One region of the Priestia sp. JSM ZJ58 genome, then DNA from elsewhere that is predicted to be linked to it. Evidence: riboswitches for the same ligand, from Rfam matches in the RefSeq annotation. Region 1 holds a riboswitch; the other holds the start of a gene.
The links. A riboswitch is a leader RNA that binds a small molecule or an ion and turns the genes downstream of it on or off. The one in region 1 is predicted to bind S-adenosylmethionine.

Region 1 (6,603 bases):
TTTAGCTCAAACGGCTATTGATAAAACAGCCGGACTGGAAGGAATAGTAGTTTCAATCGACCCGACTTTAACGGCTATTGATGAATCTCATTTTCACCATATAGACGTAAAAGGCAAAGCGGTATTAATTCACACGGGATGGGATCGCTACTGGAATACAGACGATTATTTAGAAAACCATCCATACTTAACAGAAAGCGCGGCAGCTTATTTAGTGTCTCAACAGCCCGCTCTTGTAGGAATTGATTCGATGAATATTGACGACACAAAAGGAAAAGCAAGACCAGCTCATACGCTGCTGTTAGGAGCGGACATTGTAATTGCTGAACACTTATGTCACTTAAATCAACTAACGCAGTCCTTTTTATTTTACGCCGTGCCTCCTAAAATAAAAGGAGCCGGAACGTTTCCCGTAAGAGCATTTGCGGAGGTAGAAAGAAAATGATCCAGTTACATAGATATAGAGAAGTGCAGGAATTTAAAAACCAAGTAGAACCGCTTTTATCGAAGAATGAAGTTCTTCATAACTTAGCGCTTGGCATTTTACACAGCTTAAATGAAAGCAGCAAACCAAATTTCATGGGTGTTATTTTAAAAGACAGTCGTGCTGCGCTTGTGTTACTGCAAACGCATCCTAAGCAAATCATCCTGTCTCAAATACAGAAGCTAACGGAGGGTGAACTAAGCGAAGCGGCAGAGCTATTACAAGAAATCGACGTACCGGGCTTAGTTGGAGAAAGGCAAACGGCTTTATATCTTTCTCAAAAACTAGCAGCGCTAAAAAATCAAGAAGCTTCTTTGAAAATGGATCAGCGCATTTATCAGTTAGACAAAGTAAAAAAAGCTGTGGACGCGAACGGAGTGCTGGTAAAAGCAAGGTTGGAGCACCTTCCGCTCGTGACAGAATGGATTTGGGAGTTTATGGGGACTATTGGAGAGCCTGTGTCAAAAGAACAAGCTGTCAAAACAGGCGAAGCTTTTATTAAAGCAGAACGGTTATTTTTATGGGAAGTGAACGGGAAGTATGTGTCGATTGCCAATGCTACGCGTCCAACGACTCATAACATTACAATTAACTTTGTATACACGCCGCGGGAAGAACGTAAAAAAGGCTATGCCTCAAGCTGTGTGTCCACGCTTTCTCAGCTTATGCTAGACAGCGGTTTTCAAACAACAAGTCTATACACGGACATGACAAACCCTACGCCTAACAAGATTTATATGGAGATTGGGTATGAACACGTAGCTGATTCAGCACTAGTTTTATTTCATGAAAAAAAGTAGCAGGCTGTCTGCTACTTTTTCTATTACTTAAGGTTTTTTAACTAAATTAACGTGATTTAACGTTTTGCTATCATCAAAAATAAATTCAAGATCATAGGCGCCGGCGTGATACGTGTATCTCGTTTGAGTCGTACCATCACCTTTTACTTTACCTGTAAAGTTTGGCTGACCTAATTCTTTCTTTAAGTTAGCTTGCGTGATGGACCCTAAATTTGTTTGACGCTCTACATTCGTACCAAAATAGCGAATTTCATTGATGACGTTATTTTGGTCATAGCCGAATGCATACCCAGGATGGCCCATTTCCGCGTGGTAGTAGTCAAAGCTATTTGATGAACCTTCAGGCGGCGGACCGAACTGATCGCGAACGTCTTGACGCAGGGTTTTGCCAATTTTAAAGTCTGCTGTTAATCGTGGTACTTCACCTTTTACTGCGGCGTTATAAATTTCGTTAATGTTCTTTACAGCTGTTTGACTTTGACTGCTTGTTTCTTGAGATGTAGCTGCATGTGCTGGTGTATCAAGCTGAGCGACAGGAGCAAATCCAAACGCAGCAATTCCTGTAATCGTCGCAGCAGCAGCCGCTTTTGATAGTCGTTGTTTCATTTTCATGATTTTTTCCTCCTATATATAACGATTTAGCAACCTCAGTCTACCTAAAAGAGAAGGTAGGCCAGAATAGTCAAGGAGTCTTAGTTGAGTTGGTAACTGATATATATATAATGTAACACGTCTTTTAGAATGTAAACGTCAGGTAAAGCAAAAAGCAAAAAACGATTCATTTATCATAGGTGAAAAGAGTGGTTTATATTCCTTTATTAGGTAAAAAAACGCAATATGAAGAAGGTTCTAATGCTTTATAAAAAACTGGATAATAATTGTAATTATGATACAATAAATCAAGTATTTGTTAAAAATATAATATTTATTGCTGGAGTTTTGATGTATGGAAAAAAATTTGATGAGAGGTACGCTTTTATTAACAGCGTCTTCTTTGTTAACAAAGATTTTAGGCTTTATTTATATTATTCCTTTCACAGCCTTAGTGGGAACGTCAGGTTATGCACTTTATAAGTATGCATACGGTCCATATACATTGATGCTAAGCTTTTCGACAATGGGTCTTCCGCTTGCTGTTTCTAAGTATGTATCGAAATATAACGGTCTTGGAAACTACCGTGCGGGACAAGATCTGTTAAAAGCAGGACTTCTATTAATGACGATAACGGGCATAATAGGTTTCTTAGTCCTCTATACGATGGCACCGTGGCTCGCTGAACTAGTTATTAACGGAAAAGATTCCTCAGGAAATAGTCAAAAAGACGTAGTGTACGTCATCCGAATGGTAAGCTTTGCTTTAATTATTATCCCGCCTATGAGTCTATTACGAGGCTACTTTCAAGGTAACCAGTCTATGGGACCGTCCGCGCTAAGTACAATTATTGAACAAATAGTGCGAGTGTTGTTCATTTTAGTAGGAGCATACGCTGTTATTCACCTTTTTCATAGCACAATGACAAAAGCTGTTGGAATCGGTACGTTTGGAGCGTTTATTGGAGGCGTAGGGGGAATTGGGATTCTTGGAGCGGTTTATTTGAAGCGCAAGCGGTTGATTATAAAAGAAGTGAACAGCGGAAAGAATAATAAATCCGTTCCGTTCTCTTTAATGTTCAAAGAGCTTGTGACGTACGCTGTTCCGTTTGTATTAGTTGGTTTAGCTATTCCTATCTATCAAAATATTGATACGTTTACGATTAACATGCTTTTTCAATCAATAGGATATGGACAAGCTAAGGCTGAAACGATTAACTCCGTCATTGGATTAGCGCAAATTTTGGTGATGGTGCCGGTATCGTTAGCGACTGCCTTCAGCATGTCGCTAATTCCGGGCATTACATCTTCTTTTGTGCAAAGAAATTTACGAGAAGTAAAAGGAAAGATTACAAAAACGCTGCAGCTGCTGTTGTTTTTTACTCTTCCTGCTGCGGTAGGGCTTTGTTTATTGGGTAAGCCGGTATATATGATGATTTTTGGAGCGAAAAACAGTCCTGAAATCGGTGGAGTTGTTTTACAATGGTATGCGCCTGCTGCGATTCTTTTTGCTCTTTTTACCGTAACAGCCGCAATTCTCCAAGGAATTAATCAACAAAAGAAGCTAATTTTAGGCTTGGGCTTAGGAATTGTTGTGAAGATAGTATTAAACGTACTGTTGGTTTCAAGCTTAAAAGAAATTGGACCGGTTGTCGCGACTTACGGAGGGTATGGTGTATCGGTTATATATAACTTCTATTTAATTGAAAAATCTATTTCTTACCGAGTTCAATCACTGGGACAAGCTGCGTTGACACCTGTTTTATTAGTAAGTGTGATGTCAGCCGCTGTGATTATCGGCAATTATACTTCTCACTATTTTTTAGAAAATAAGCTGTCTGCATCTTCACTTGCGATTAGCACATCTTGTATTTCAATTGCTTTAGGTGCTGCTGTGTATCTAGGGCTTGGCGTAAAAACAAGTTTAGGGCAATCTGTTGTATTAAATAGAAGAAAAAGAATGTAAATGTAAAGGAGAGAAAGGTGTGTCAAAACGATTTTTACTAACCGTAGCGGCTGGAGGATGTATCATAATTTTCGGCGCGCTGCTGCTATTAAATTGGGAAAGAGTGTTTGGAGACTACCGTCCCATTCAAACGGCAAAAGCTGTTTTCAAATTAGAAGTGGGAAGTCAAGGTGTAGCAGAGACTACGGATTCAGATGATGCTCTTTACTATATGGTGAAAAAAGGACATTTAGATGAATATATTCAACTGATGAATGAAAAAGGCTATGTGTTAAAAGAGAAAGATATTGATCATAACCGACTTGTTTTTAACGATGGGCAAGAGGATGAGCAAATTTACTACAAGCGCTTTGCAAGGAAGTATACGATGATTGATGGAGAAGGGTAAAGGCCTTCACTTAGAATTACTACATACTAAAATCATTAAAAGAAAACACCACCTTGCGAATAAAAGGTGGTGTTTTTTTGTTAGATTATCTCATCTTAGTTTTGCTCTTGCTACCCCTGTTACGACCATACTCGTAATAAAAATAACTACGATTCCAATGTTGGTCGGGGTATCAAAAAATATTTTTGAAACGGCTAAAGCGATAATAAGCCCAATGGCTATGCCAGATAATTCTTTCATTAATTTCAACATTAACACCTCTTAACAATATCGCTAAGGAAAAGTCTAACATTATTGGTAAAGTGGTTTCAATTAATAACACATTAACCGAAGAAGCATAATAGAATTTATTTGCTACCACTAAATCCTTTCGACAGTCAACAAATTCAGTATAAGCGCTTTGTGAAGAAGTATAGAATGATTCAAGAAATGAGGTAAAGGCTTTAACTTCTATTTTAGTAGACTAAAACCATATAATCCTATCTGTTTTTAAAGTTTTTTTGTATGAAAAAGAAAAATAATATTGACAATTATTAAAAAACTATTAATATTGACTATATTACATAAAACAAATAGCTATTGTTTTCCTTATCAAGAGAGGTGGAGGGACTGGCCCTGTGAAACCCGGCAACCGCTGTCTATGACAGAATGGTGCCAAATCCTTAAGAACAGTATGTTCTTGAAGATGAGGAAGAGACGTTTGGTTAACGAGCTCTTCCTTTATATAAAGGAAGAGCTTTTTTTATATTATAGGGGGAGTAAGTTAAATGAAGAGATTTCTTATTTTAGCAGTTGCGCTTGTACTACTCGTAACTGGCTGTCAGTCAAAAAGCACAAAAAGCAGTGGAAGTGAAGAGAAAGGAAAGAAGCGAATTGCTCTTGTTTTGCCTGAAAAGATTGGAGTTAACCCGTTTTTTCAGCAAATGGATGAGGGAGCAAAACGCGCTGGGAAGAAGTATAACATTGATGTAAAGACAATTGAATCTACAGATCAAGCAGCCATTGAAAGTAATTTGCGTGCTGCCGTAGCAGAAAATTATGACTTGATTATTACATCTTCTTTTGAATCCGAAGATGCGTTGAAAAAAGTAGCTCAAGAAAATCCGCAGCGTCAATTTGCGATTATTGATACAGTGGTTGATTTACCAAATGTAAGAAGCGTTGTATTCCGTGAACAAGAAGCTTCATATTTATTAGGAGCAGCCGCAGGATTGATTACGAAAACGAATAAAGTAGGAATGGTTGCAGCTGATGATATTCCATTATTAAAAAAATGGACGGTAAGCTTTAAAGAAGGATTACAATCAACAAATCCCAAAGCAGAGTTTCTAGTAAATTATGTGGGAAGTTTCTCTGATCCAGCTAAAGCAAAAGAACTTGCTATTTTACAAGCTTCAAAAGGTGCTGATTTTATCGCTGGAGCATCAGCTGTAGGCGACTTGGGTGTATTTGAAGCAGCAAAAGAAAAAGGTTTTTATACGGCAGGACAAGATATTGACCGTACGGAAGTAGATCCTGAGCATATCATTTTATCGCAGTTAAAAGGATCTGATGCGGCTGCTTATGAAACGGTAGAAGCACTCGCAAATGACAAATTTAAATCGGGCGTAGTGACATACGGCTTAAAAGAAAAAGGTGTTGGGTTAACGTATGTGACTCAAGACAGCAAGACACCTCTTAATGACTTTGTAGGACAAGATGTAATTGATCAATTAAAAGAAATTAAAGATTCGATTATTGATGGAAAAACAGTGGTAAAAGATCCGTTAGCAAAGTGAGTTGAGAAGAGAAGTCGAGTAAGGCTGGCTTCTCTTTCTTATTTTTGAAAAAAACCTAAAGGGAAAGGAGCAATGAATGGAATGAGTGAGCTGTTGCAGTTAACGAATTTGACGAAGAAATACGGTTCATTTTTAGCAAACGATAACGTGTCTTTTACGCTGAAAAAAGGGGAGGTTCACGCGCTGGTCGGAGAAAACGGTGCTGGTAAAACAACGTTGATGAGGATGCTTTACGGAATGGAAAAGCCGAGTTCAGGAAGTGTTCAGCTGCACGGGAAACCTGTTTCGTTTTCATCTCCTGCGGATGCGATTAAAAACGGAATAGGCATGGTGCATCAGCATTTTATGGTTTTTCCTCATTTTTCAGTGGCTGAAAATATTGTCTTGGGGCATGAGCCAAAGAAAGGTCTCTTTTTCAACAGAAAGCAGGCGAAAGCAGATGTACAGCAATTAACCCAAACTTATCAAATTTCAGTGGATGTTCATAAAAAAGTAAAGCATTGCTCAATTGGGGAACAGCAAAAGATTGAAATTTTAAAAGTGCTGTATCAAGGAGCAGAAATTATTATTTTAGACGAGCCTACCGCAGTTCTTAC
Region 2 (6,603 bases), 2.4 Mb from region 1:
ATGCGCTCTTCATCCGTCAGCAGTCCTACGCGCACATAGCCTTCACCATATGTTCCGAAGCCTACTCCAGGTGCCACTACAACGTGGGCTTTTTCAAGAAGTAAATCTGAAAATTGTTCAGAAGTATATCCTTTAGGAACTTTTAGCCATGCAAAAAAGGAACCCGCTGGAGATGTAACGTCCCAACCAATTTCTTGAAGCCCTTGAATAAAGGTATTGCGTCTAGATTCATAGCGCTTAACTAAATCATTCACACATTGTTGAGATTCTAACAGAGCTGCCGCTGCTGCCTCTTGAACCGCCCCAAAGAGGCTGACATACATATGATCTTGAAGAAGATTAATAGCTTCTACTACACTTTCATTTCCTACAGCAAATCCAACTCGCCATCCCGCCATGTTATACGTTTTAGAAAGAGTATAAATTTCAATTCCCGTCTCTTTTGCACCAGGAGTCTGTAAAAAGCTGATTGGCTTTTTACCATCAAATCCAATGGCTCCGTAGGCAAAGTCGTGTACCACACAAATATCGTGCTTGGCAGCAAACGCCACGGTGTCTTCAAAAAATTCTGCCGTTGCCACTGCACCGGTAGGATTATTCGGATAGTTTAAAAACATGAGCTTTGCCTGTTCTTTAGCACGTTCACCTATCTCTTCGTATACGGGCAGAAAATGATTTTCAGCCGTGAGCGGCATCACTTCCATCTTTGCTTTTGCAAGCTCTACTCCAGACCAGTAATCAGGATATCCAGGATCCGGAACCAGCACCGTATCTCCAGGGTTTAATAAGCACTGCGGGATTTCAACAAGTCCACCCTTCCCGCCAAACAAAATAGCTACTTCTTTTTCAGGATCCACATCAACGCCATATTCTCGTTTATAAAAAGTCGCAACGGCCTCTTTCAAAAACTGGTGCCCCCGAAATGGAGAATATTTATGATGCATAGGATTAGCACTTGCTTTTTGCAGTGTTTCTACAATATGTGAAGGAGTAGGCTGATCAGGATTGCCCTGCCCTAAGTTAATAACGTCGTGCCCTTGGGCCATTACTTTTCCTACCTTGCCTACAAGTGATGCAAAAAATTGTTTTGGTAAACTTTTTAATAGTTCCGATTGCTCAAATTGTTTCATCATCGCACACCTTCTCAAAAAATTCTTGAAATTCTAGTCACAAATAATATATTGTAATACTCAACTTGTAAAGTCATTTTTTTCAACTACTACAAAAAGGACGGATGATAAAGTGAGTGTAAAAATCACGTGTTTGCAGCTTGATATTGCGTTTGGAAACCCAACTAAAAACCGAAAATATATTCAACAAAAAATGACGGAAGCTCTGAAAGAAAACCCTGACATCCTTGTGCTTCCTGAGCTATGGGATACAGCTTATGATTTGACGCGGCTAGACGAAATTGCCGATGATGAAGGACAGCAGGCCAAGCAATTAATCTCTCAATTTGCTAAAACGAACGAAGTAAATATTGTAGCAGGTTCGATCGCGAAAAAAACAGAGCAAGGCGTCACAAATACGATGTATATTTTTGACCGAAAAGGTCGTGAAGTGTCACAATACAGTAAGCTGCACTTATTTAAATTAATGGATGAGCACCTCTATCTAGAAGCAGGAACAGCAAAAAATCTTTTTACACTTGAACAGTCTTTATGCGCAGGAGTTATTTGTTACGATATTCGTTTTCCAGAATGGATTCGCGTGCATACTAGCAGCGGAGCAGAAGTCTTATTTGTTGTTGCTCAGTGGCCGGCTCCAAGACTTGCCCATTGGAAAGCACTGCTCATTAGCCGCGCAATCGAAAATCAATGCTATGTAATCGCGTGTAATCGTGTAGGCCAAGATCCTAATAATACATTTGCCGGACATTCCTTAGTCATCGATCCGTGGGGAGAAATAATCGCTGAAGCTGGCGATAGCGAAGAACTTTTAAGTGCCGACGTTAACCTGGAACTTGTAAAAGAAATTCGTAAACAAATTCCTGTCTTTACAGATCGCCGCACAGAATTTTATTAATTATGTATTGACAGCCGTTTTTTTGCATGATACGATTTTCACCAGATAACATAAAATTTTCAAACAAATCAAAATTGAATAAGTAATCGTACTCTTATCAAGAGTTGGCTGAGGGATTTGGCCCTGTGAAGCCCAGCAACCGACCGTCATTCCATCCTAAGATGGATCACACCCGTAAAACATGTTTTTACAAAGGCACGGTGCTAATTCCAACAGAAAGTAATTCTTTCTGGCAGATAAGAGGTTTGAACACTACAATCAAGCCTCTTTCCAACGAAAGAGGCTTTTATATTTTCTAAAATTATAAAAGCCTCCATACATTCTTAAACCTATTAACTTAGTAAACAAATCAGTTTAATAAACTATGGAGGGATTCTAATGTCAACAACAAAAACAGAGAAGTATCAGCCTTTAACAGAAATTTCAGCAATCAAACTTGTGAAAAAGCTAGGTCTCTTTGATGCCACAGAAGCACTGACTGCCCGTGAAATCGGTGATGGCAACTTAAATCTCGTCTTTCACATCATAAATGATCAAACGAATAAATCCATTATCGTCAAACAAGCACTTCCCTATGCAAAAGTTGTAGGCGAAAGCTGGCCTCTATCCTTGAACCGTGCCACGATTGAAAGCAATGCGCTCAGGCAATTCGGTGCATTTACCCCTGAACTCGTACCAGCTGTGTATTACCACGATGAAACGCTTGCTGTTACGGTCATGGAAGATCTGTCTCATTTAACGATTTCCCGCGCCGGACTTATTCAAGGAGAAAGTTATCCCCTGCTTTCACAGCATATCGGTTCTTTTCTAGGACATATTGCGTTCAAAACGTCGGATTTTGCCTTAAAGCCTCAGGATAAAAAAGAAGAAGTCGTCAAGTACAGCAATCCGGACTTATGCAATATTACGGAAGATTTAGTTTTTACAGATCCTTTTTTTGATATCGATACAAATGAATTTGAAGAAGCGCTGCGTCCTGATGTAGAAGAATTGTGGAACGATGGAGATGTAAAGCTACAAGCAGCAAAATTAAAATATAAATTTTTAACAAATGCCCAAACGCTAATTCACGGTGATTTACATACAGGAAGCATATTTGCTAGCAGTCAAGAAACGAAAGTGATTGATCCAGAATTTGCTTTTTACGGTCCGTTTGGATTCGATTTAGGCCAATTTGTTGCGAATTTATTTTTAAATGCTCTTTCTCGAGAAACAGATCGCGAACCATTATTTGCACACATTACGAACACATGGAACGTATTTAAAGATACCTTTACTGCGCTTTGGCATTCTGAAAACACTGAACCTTTCGCTAAAGATGAGCGCTTGTTACATGAAATTTTAACGCAAACGTGGCAAGATGCTGTTGGGTATGCAGGGTGTGAAATCATTCGACGTACGATTGGCTTAGCTCACGTGGCGGACTTAGACGAAATTTCTTTAGAAGAAAGAAAAATTAACGCTAAACGTACTGCGTTAAAAATTGGACGCTATTTGCTTCTGCATCAACAAGACGTTTCACCAAATGAATTTGAACATTTACTTCGATAACGAATAATGTACACAATGAAAGGATCGGTATCAGCATGACAAATACACTATCACTTCCGCGCTCAGTGGAATGGAATGAATCATATATTACTTTATTAGATCAGCAGCAGCTTCCTGGCAAAGTTGAATATATTAAGCTGCAAACCATTAAAGACGTATGGGATGCTATCACTACCTTGAAAGTACGCGGAGCCCCTGCAATTGGCATTACGGCGGCTTTTGGTCTTGCTCTTTCTGCGCTTAGCTATGACACGGATTCAGTCAAGGAATTTAACAAAAAGCTAGCTCTTGATCAACAGTATTTAGCTAGTTCACGCCCGACTGCCGTCAATTTATTTTGGGCACTGGACCGCGTAGCGAAAAGCGCTGAATCCGCTTCGTCCGTTAATGAAGCTAAAACAAAAGTTGTTCATGAAGCGATTCAAATTCAAGTAGAAGATGAAGAAACGTGCTACCGAATTGGCGATCATGCTCTATCTTTATTCAAAAAGAAAGATAAAATCATGACCATATGTAATGCTGGTTCAATTGCTACCGCTTATTACGGAACAGCATTAGCACCTTTTCACTTGTCTAAACAGCGGGATATTCCGCTTGAAGTGTTTGCCTGTGAAACAAGACCCGTACTTCAAGGTTCCCGCTTAACCGCATGGGAACTTCAGCAGTCGGGAGTAGACGTTACGCTGATTACGGATAATATGGCCGCTCATACCATTAAAACAAAAGGAATCAATGGAATTATTGTAGGAGCTGATCGTATTGCAGCGAATGGCGATACGGCTAACAAAATTGGAACGTACGGACTTGCTCTTTTAGCGAAAGCATTCGGTATTCCATTTTACGTAGCAGCGCCGCAGTCCACATTTGATTTATCTATTCAAGACGGAAGCAGTATCCCTATTGAAGAACGTTCACCTAAAGAAGTAACGCACATTGGAGATACGCAAATTGCTCCAGACGGAATCTCTGTGTACAATCCAGCTTTTGATGTGACGCCAAGCGAACTGATTACGGCCATTATTACAGAGCATGGAGTTATCCATTCCCCGTCTTTTGAATCCATTCAGAAAGTTTTGCTGCAATCCGCTCAATAACAAGAGGCTGAGACAAAAGTATTTTAGCCCCACTGCAAAACGAACCATTAATCAACACGTTTGATTAATGGTTCGTTTTTTTTGTTATGGTGAATGTAGTTTCATCTGTTTCGTTCCTTCTAACAGTGGATTGGAGGGCAAGGCGAAGACTCCTGCGGGAAAAGCGGAACAGGTGAGACCCCACAGGAGCGTATGCGACGAGGAGGCTCAGCGGCCGCCCGCGGAAAGCGAAGTCTTGCACGGAAATCAACGTCGGTGTCACAAGCGATTCAGCTCATGTGTACGAGTTGTTCGTCTTTAGATGGCATTAATTTTGTTATGTCTCAACCTCTGTTATTAAACAGTGCTTTTCGGCTGCATTTGTAACACAATTGTAACAGTACTCTCTGCTTTTTCTACATATATTATAGGGGATTCTTTTTGAATAAGGGGGAGTAAATATGAGTGCAGAGCAAAAAACGGATAAAAACAAAGCGTTGAATCGCAAGCAGCAATATCAGCTATTCGATTTATCCAAAGATGAAGAACTAAATTCCCTCCCTTCTCCTCAGCAAATTGACGGTGTGTTTGTGCAAGGAGAAGGCTGGAAATTAGACGGTGAATAGTTATTTTAACTCCAGAGCGCCTTTTGCTACATTTCTTTCAAGCATTAATAGTTTTTCTTTTATATGAGTTTGGGAACCTGCATAACCTGTTAAAGCTCCATTTTTACCAATAACACGGTGACAAGGTAAAATAATAGGCAGTGGATTTCGACGATTCGCTTGTCCCACAGCCCTTACGGCTTTAGAGCGATTAACAGACTCCGCTACATCACTATAAGACCACGTTTGTCCATAAGGTATACCTTTAAGAGTTAACCACACTTCTTTTTGAAAGTCTGTTCCTTTTATATCCAAAGGCACATCAAATGTTAGCGTGCGCCCTTCAGCATAATCCTGAAGCTGCCGCTTCGCTTCTTTCACAAGGTGATAATTCTCGTCATGGACAAGTTTTTTAAGTTGCTCGTTGTGATCATCGCTATCAAACCAAATATGTTGAACCCCTTTTTCCGAGGCTACAATATAAATTTTCAAATCAGAAAATAAGTTCATTTCTCCATAGTACATACTCGCTTATCCTTTCTAATTAGGCTGGAAGAATAACACGAAAAGCCGTTCCTTCTCTTATTTTGCTTTCCACTTCAATTCGCCCTTTATGTTCTTCGATAATTTTATATGAGACCATCAAACCAAGCCCCGTTCCTTTTTCTTTTGTCGTATAAAATGGTTCTCCTAAGCGCTTGATGCGCTCTTCGGGCATTCCGTCTCCTTGATCTCGAATGGAGACCGTCACGTAGTGCGGCTCTGTAGAATAGACTTCAACAAAAATTCTTCCCCCGTTTGACGTGACTTCAATTGCGTTTTTAATTACATTTATTAGTACTTGTTTAATTTGGTTCGGCTCGCAGTATACCATTGGCAGCTGAGGGGACACACTTAGTTCAAACTGAATATTTTCTAAAAGCGCTTGAGCATTTAATAAATCAATCGTTTCTTTAACAACCGCAGCTAGATTTTTCTTTTCGAACTTTACGGCCTGTGGCTTAGCGAGTACTAGAAACTCTGTAATAATGGTTTCGATTCTTTTTAATTCGGATTTAATAATATCAAAATAAAGAGAGTGATCTTCTTGAATGCTGCTTTCTAGCAGCTGAACAAACCCTTTTAAAGCCGTCATCGGATTGCGGATTTCATGCGCAATCCCAGCTGCTAACTGTCCGACTACTTGAAGCGTATCCGATTTCCGAATCTGCTCCTGCATTTGATTTCGTTCCGTTACGTCTCTTAAAAGCGTCATATATAGACCTGGCAAGATATCTTTTTTCGTAGAGAATTCGATATTTTTAACTTTTTCGTTCCCCGTAACGTACGTAATCTCTCCTTCAGCTTCC

Region 2: linked by a shared signal. The riboswitch ahead of mtnK (S-methyl-5-thioribose kinase) and the one ahead of ACH6EI_RS05585 (BMP family lipoprotein) in region 1 are both predicted to bind S-adenosylmethionine.

What each region holds. Positions count from the first base shown of each region.
Region 1 covers NZ_JBISEM010000001.1:1,083,980-1,090,582, forward strand. The annotation lists gene ACH6EI_RS05555 (cyclase family protein) at 1-445, shown strand, start outside; gene ACH6EI_RS05560 (GNAT family N-acetyltransferase) at 442-1,284, shown strand; gene ACH6EI_RS05565 (YjgB family protein) at 1,312-1,896, opposite strand; gene ACH6EI_RS05570 (putative polysaccharide biosynthesis protein) at 2,231-3,841, shown strand; gene ACH6EI_RS05575 (hypothetical protein) at 3,861-4,229, shown strand; gene ACH6EI_RS05580 (hypothetical protein) at 4,320-4,481, opposite strand; SAM riboswitch class I at 4,815-4,921, shown strand; gene ACH6EI_RS05585 (BMP family lipoprotein) at 4,997-6,007, shown strand; gene ACH6EI_RS05590 (ABC transporter ATP-binding protein) at 6,089-6,603, shown strand, end outside.
Region 2 covers NZ_JBISEM010000001.1:3,503,830-3,510,432, forward strand. The annotation lists gene ACH6EI_RS18295 (pyridoxal phosphate-dependent aminotransferase) at 1-1,130, opposite strand, end outside; gene ACH6EI_RS18300 (carbon-nitrogen family hydrolase) at 1,243-2,025, shown strand; SAM riboswitch class I at 2,117-2,268, shown strand; gene mtnK (S-methyl-5-thioribose kinase) at 2,404-3,576, shown strand; gene mtnA (S-methyl-5-thioribose-1-phosphate isomerase) at 3,612-4,670, shown strand; gene ACH6EI_RS18315 (hypothetical protein) at 4,863-5,036, shown strand; gene ACH6EI_RS18320 (hypothetical protein) at 5,111-5,275, shown strand; gene ACH6EI_RS18325 (methylated-DNA--[protein]-cysteine S-methyltransferase) at 5,276-5,779, opposite strand; gene ACH6EI_RS18330 (PAS domain S-box protein) at 5,799-6,603, opposite strand, start outside.